2 regions of the Phyllobacterium sp. RCAM01083 genome follow, and region 2 is predicted to be linked to the other one. Evidence: riboswitches for the same ligand, from Rfam matches in the RefSeq annotation. Region 2 holds a riboswitch; the other holds the start of a gene.

Region 1 (3,206 bases), 450 kb from region 2:
CGGCATTTTCGATGCGGTCGCGCCGCAGGCCTCGAAGGCACTGGCGCTGCTGGCAAAGGGCGAGACGACGGCCTTCCGCGCGGTGATCGAACCTACCGTGCCGCTCTCCCGAAAAATCTTCGAAGCCCCGACGCAGTATTACAAGGCGGGAGTGGTTTTCCTGGCCTGGCTCAATGGTCACCAGAGCCATTTCACCATGCCCGCCGGCATGCAGTCGGCACGCGGTATCGTTCACTATGCCGATATTTTCCGGCTGGCCGATCAGGCCAATGTTCTCGACAGGCCGGAACTTGCCACAAGCCGCATGAAGAGCCTGCTTCAGCTATACGGTCTCTGATATCCGGCTTCTGCTGGAGCCCCCTTGATCCCGCGGGCTTGCCGGGCGATTGTCCGTGCCGACTCGCTCCATCATCCGGGATTCTCATGAAGCTGCTTTACCAGACACACTCGCCCTACGCCCGCAAGATACTGGTCGCCATTCACGAAATCGGTCTGGCGGACAGTGTCGAGGTCATCCACCACGAAACCAGCCCGACCCGGCGCAATGAGGCGGTCTATGCGCTCAACCCGCTGGGAAAGGTTCCGGTGCTGATCGGCGAAGACAGCTTTGCGCTGTTCGATTCGGTTGCGATAGCGGACTATCTCAGTACCCTCCCCGGTGGCTCCGCCCTCATCCCGCCAAGCGGGAATGCACGCTGGGAAACACTGCGCCTGCAGGCGGCGGCGCAGGGCATTGCCGATTCCGGCATCGTGGTGCGCTGGGAAACCGAGCGACGGCCGGAGCCTCTGCGCTGGCCGACCATGCGCGATGCCCAGTTGCAGAAAATCATCGCGGCCTGCGATTTCGCCGAGAACGAAGCATCCCTCGAGGGCCTGCCGCGCATCGGCGAGATCGCCCTGGCGACAACGCTCGACTGGATCGCGTTTCGCAACATCTATCCGTTTGCTGAAGGACGCCCGCGCCTTGCCGCGTGGTATGCCGGCTATTGCCGGCGGCCATCGATGCAGGCGACCGCTTTTTCCGGTGAAACGCACGATTGAGACGGCAGTGAAACACTGTCTCATCTGGCCCATGCGGCGAGCGACAGCCCGCCGCATTTGAATCCGATAGCTATTTGCACAAGCATCCAGTATTGAAGAACCCGTGGTGATTTGGCCGGCCGGCTTGCAGCCACGTTAAAAAACTCGCTAAAGGGCCGCGTGCGGACCGGAAGCGATCTATCGGCTTTTTTGGTGACCGTGATGCCTATCAAGATTCCTGACAAACTGCCCGCCTTCGATACTTTGGTAAGCGAGGGCGTACGCGTGATGACGGAAGCCGTGGCTATCCGTCAGGATATCCGCCCGCTCCAGATCGGGCTGCTGAACCTGATGCCCAACAAGATCAAGACAGAATTGCAGATCGCGCGCCTGCTTGGCGCTTCGCCGCTGCAGATCGAACTTTCGCTGGTGACCGTCGGCAGCTACAAGCCGAAGAATACGCCCGAAGACCATCTCAGCGCCTTTTATGAGACATGGGAAAAGGCGCAGCACCGCACGTTCGACGGTTTCATCATTACCGGAACCCCCGTCGAGACAATCCCGTTCGAGGATGTCAGCTACTGGCCGGAAATGCGCGATATCCTGGAGTGGACGCAAACCAACGTCCATTCGACGATGAATGTCTGCTGGGGAGCGATGGCGGCACTTCATCATTTCCACGGCGTGCCGAAGCATGCGCTTGGCGAAAAAGCATTCGGTGTCTACAGCCAGAGAATCCTGAAGACAGCGTCGCCCTATCTCAACGGCTTTTCCGACGATTTCGCCGTTCCGATATCACGCTGGGCCGAGGTGCGGCCGGCGGACATTCTTGCGCGGCCGGAACTGACGCTGCTGGCACATTCGGAGGAGAAGGGAGCCTGCATTGTCGAAGATCCGCGGTATCGCCGCCTTTATGTGCTCGACCATCTCGAATATGATTCCGGTTCGCTGGCCGATGAGTATTTCCGCGATATTCAGGCCGGGGTACCGATCAACCTGCCGTTCAACTATTTCCCCGATGACGACACATCAAGGCGGCCGCCCAATCGCTGGCGCTCGCATGCGCATTTGCTCCTGTCCAACTGGATAAACGAGATTTATCAAACGACACCCTTTGATATCGGTTCAATCGGAAAATCCCGATAAACGACGGCCGGGCCAGCACGGCTGCCCGCCCTTCACTGCTGGATAGGGCAGCGTGGAGCCTATTCCGGCGCGGTGTCCGCTCGGCGCAGGACGGTTTTGGCCATGAAGGTTTCGAGGGCGGCGGTTTCTGCGCCGGTGACATGCAGGCCGACCTTGGTGCGCCGCCACAGGACATCCTGGGCGGTCATCGCCCATTCCTGCGCGATGAGGTAGCGCACCTCCGCCGCGTAGAGATCCCAGCCGAAATGCTCGCCGAGATCGGCGGGGGATGCCGCCGTGCCCAACAGCCCCCAGGCCCGCGTGCCGTAGAGCCGTACGAGCCGGTAGGCATGGCGCGGTTCGAGGAAGGGGTAGTCGGCTTGCAGCCGCTGCAGCTGCGCCGCAAAGCCGTCCGCCGGGAAATCGCCGCCCGGCAGCGTGCCGGCCGCCGTCCATGGCTTGCCCCTGGCCCCGAGCTTCTCCTCGATCTTCTCCAGCATGTGCTCCGCCAGCCGCCGGTAGGTGGTGATCTTGCCGCCGAATATGTTCATCAGCGGCGCCAGCCCCGCCGGCGCATCGCTTTTCAGCACATAGTCGCGCGTCGCCTCCTGCGCCTTCGAGGCCCCGTCATCATAGAGCGGGCGCACCCCCGAATAGCTCCACACCACATCGGCGCGCTGCACCGGTGCGGCAAAATATTCGCTGGCCGCCGCGCAGAGATAATCGGTCTCCGCAGCGGTGATCGTCACCTCGGCCGGATTGCCGTGATAATCCTGGTCCGTCGTGCCGATCAGCGTGAATTCCTGCTCATAGGGAATGGCGAAGATGATGCGTCCGTCGGTGTTCTGGAAGAAATAGGCGCGCGGATCGTCGAACTTTTTGCGCACCACGATGTGGCTGCCCTGCACCAGGCGCACATTGTGCGCCGCCTTGAGCCCGGCCACGCCGGTCAGGACCTCGTCCACCCAGGGACCGGCCGCATTGACCACGAGCCGCGCCCGCACCGTCTCCACCGCGCCCGACAGGGCGTCCTGCACGTCCAGCGTCCAGCCATCGGCCGC
Region 2 (3,206 bases):
ACCGGGTCAACGCGAGGCGGCATCCCTGCTGCCGTCTTGCGTTCCATGCAAACAAGGGATGGAGCGGGTGAAGGGAATCGAACCCTCGTATGCAGCTTGGGAAGCTGCCGTTCTACCATTGAACTACACCCGCCTATGCCCGCGGACTTGCCTCGGGGCAGATAACCGGAATGAAAAGCAGCCGGGATCGATAGTCAACCGGATTCGCACATCACCCTGCAAACAGCGTGTATATCAGCTACGGCGCATGCGGCCGGCGATAGCGACAATGCCAAGGCCGATCCAGCCCAGCACCGCAATCAGCAGAAGCGGCGCGGCCGGGATCATCAGCCAGCCCAGCACACCCATCGTGTAAAGCGTATCGCCAATGTCGATGCCGCCCAGCAGACACGGGTGAACGCTGTTCTCATCCACCGTGCAGCCAAGCGTATTGGCGATCGCATAGGTCACCAGGACCGACAACAGCGGCAGCAGCGCAATGAACGTCAGAATGGCGAGCACGACAGCTGCTGCACGCCGTTTCGAGCCGGTTTTCCGAGGCATCGCAAACCTCCAATCCTGCATGACAAATCCCAGGAATACATCCAGGCCGTCAAATCGGCGTCTTGTCAATCAACCGCGGTTCACGAGCGGAAATGTTTGGAGAGTTTCAGGCCCTGCGCCTGATAGTTCGAGCCGAGGTCGGTGCCATAAAGGGCCTTGGGCCGCTCCAGCATATGCTCATAGATCAGGCGGCCGACGATCTGGCCATGTTCGAGAATGAATGGCACCTCGTGGCTGCGCACTTCAAGCACCGCGCGGCTGCCGGTTCCGCCTGCAGCGGTGTGCCCGAAACCCGGATCGAAGAACCCGGCATAGTGCACGCGGAATTCGCCGACCAGCGGATCGAACGGCGTCATCTCCGCCGCATAAAGCGGAGGAACATGCACGGCTTCACGCGACACGAGAATGTAGAATTCATCGGGATCGAGCACCAGTTCGCGCGCGCCGCGATCATGGATCGGCTCCCAGAAATCGAAGAGGTCATGCGCCCCGCGCTTGTCAACATCCACCACGCCCGTGTGGTGCTTGCCGCGATAACCGACGAGGCCGTTCGCATCGCCGGTCAGGTCGATGGACAGGGCAATGCCGCCGCCCGATATGTTCGGCGTGTCCGACGCCACGAGCGTCTCGCTTGCATGCAGTGCGGTCAGTTCCGTCTCGTCGAGCTGCGCCCGTCCGGTGCGGAAGCGTATCTGGGAGAGACGCGATCCTGCACGCGCCACAATCGGGAAGGTACGCGGGCTGACTTCGAGATAGATGGGGCCATTATATCCCGCCGGCACCTTGTCGAATTCCTGTGCCCCGTCAACGATGACGCGGGTGAAAATATCAAGACGCCCGGTCGAACTCTTGGGATTGGCCGATGCGGAAACCCCGGCAGGCAGCGCCAGGCTTTCCAGCAGCGGGACGATATAGACACAGCCGGTTTCCAGCACGGCACCGTGACTGAGGTCGATCTCGTGCAGCTTGAGTTTTTCCAGCTTGTTGATGACGGGGGTTCCGGGCCCCGGCATGAAACTGGCCCGTACGCGATAGGCTTTCGTGCCCAGGCGCAGGTCCAGGCTGGCCGGCTGGATCTGATCAGCGTCGAAATCACGCTCGGTTTTCAGTGCACCGGCCTGATGCAATGCCCTGATGCCGCTATCCGCCAGAATGCCCGCTTCACGTATACTCATATCGACCGCCGAAACCTCATATAATTTCCCAAAAGCTTTAGCGTCTCACCCGATTGACGCAAGCCGCCAAGAGGATTAAAGCAATTTTATCCCGTGGTGATTTGGCCGGCCGGCTTGCAGCCACGTTAAACAATTTGCTAAAAGAGGCCCGGTCTCGTCCGGCCTTTTTGCGATTCCCGCAAGGCCGGTTTTTTATTGGCCAGATTCTGGCAGATTGAGAAGACGATGACCACAACCCGTAAGCTGCGCCCCGCGACACAACTCGTTCATGCCGGAACCTTGCGCTCCGGTTTCGGTGAAACATCGGAAGCCCTCTTCCTCACTCAGGGCTTTGTCTATGACACGGCGGAAGCCGCCGAATCCCGCTTCAAAGGCGAAGAACCCGGCTTCATCTATTCGCGCTACGCCAATCCGACAACCGATATGTTCGAAAAGCGCATGTGCGCGCTCGAGGGCGCGGAAGATGCGCGCGCAACGGCTTCGGGAATGGCTGCGGTTGCGGCGGCAATCCTGTGTCAGGTCAAGGCCGGAGACCACGTTCTGGCCGCGCGCGCCCTGTTCGGCTCGTGCCGCTACATCATCGAGACGCTCCTGCCCAAATATGGCGTGGACTTCACCCTGATCGACGGCTCCAAGGCCGAGAACTGGGAAAAGGCCATCCGCCCGAACACCAAGGCGCTGTTCCTGGAAAGCCCGACCAATCCGACCCTCGAGATCGTCGATATTGCCGCCGTGGCCAAGGTCGCCAATTCCGTCGGCGCCAAACTGATCGTCGACAATGTGTTTGCGACCCCGCTGTTCCAGAAGCCGCTGGAACTTGGCGCCCACATCGTCGTCTATTCGGCCACCAAGCACATTGAAGGCCAGGGACGCTGTCTTGGCGGCGTCATCCTTTCCGACAAGAAGTGGATTGACGAAAACCTCCACGAATATTTCCGCCACACCGGCCCGGGCCTCAGCCCGTTCAATTCCTGGATCATGTTGAAGGGGCTTGAAACCTTGCCCGTCCGCGTCCGCCAGCAAACCGAAAGTGCGGCGAAAATTGCCGACTTCCTCGCGGATCATCCGGCAGTTTCCAGGGTTATTTACCCCGGCCGTGCGGATCACCCACAGGCGGACATCATCGCCAAACAGATGACCGGTGGTTCCACGCTCGTGGCCTTCGAACTCAAGGACGGCAAGAAGGCGGCCTTTGATTGCGAGAACGGACTGGAAGTGGTGCGGATTTCCAACAATCTTGGAGATTCGAAGAGTCTCATCACACACCCCGCGACAACCACGCACAAAAACCTTACAGATGAAGCACGTGCAGAACTTGGCATTTCGGACGGGCTGCTGCGCCTGTCGGTTGGCCTGGAAGATGCCGACGATCTGATCGAGGATTTCGATGCTGCCCTCAAGGCAGCCAAGTAAGACAGAACCAATCCCGCACTGAAACCAATTTCAGTGCGGGAGCGGTATATTTAAGTATAAACGTTGCAGAATGTT

Evidence for each region. Region 2 has a riboswitch for S-adenosylmethionine ahead of ACZ25R_RS18205 (O-succinylhomoserine sulfhydrylase). Riboswitches for the same ligand answer to the same signal wherever they lie in the genome.
Region 1: another riboswitch for S-adenosylmethionine. It lies ahead of ACZ25R_RS20410 (homoserine O-succinyltransferase); the one in region 2 lies ahead of ACZ25R_RS18205 (O-succinylhomoserine sulfhydrylase).

Annotation. Positions count from the first base shown of each region.
Region 1 is NZ_JBVFZN010000005.1:2,764,926-2,768,131, forward strand. It holds gene ACZ25R_RS20400 (dihydrodipicolinate synthase family protein) at 1-337, shown strand, start outside; gene ACZ25R_RS20405 (glutathione S-transferase family protein) at 424-1,041, shown strand; SAM riboswitch at 1,135-1,212, shown strand; gene ACZ25R_RS20410 (homoserine O-succinyltransferase) at 1,243-2,166, shown strand; gene glpD (glycerol-3-phosphate dehydrogenase) at 2,226-3,206, opposite strand, start outside.
Region 2 is NZ_JBVFZN010000005.1:2,315,568-2,318,773, forward strand. It holds tRNA gene ACZ25R_RS18190 (tRNA-Gly) at 60-133, opposite strand; gene ACZ25R_RS18195 (hypothetical protein) at 235-543, opposite strand; gene ACZ25R_RS18200 (2'-deoxycytidine 5'-triphosphate deaminase) at 624-1,718, opposite strand; SAM riboswitch at 1,802-1,881, shown strand; gene ACZ25R_RS18205 (O-succinylhomoserine sulfhydrylase) at 1,944-3,131, shown strand.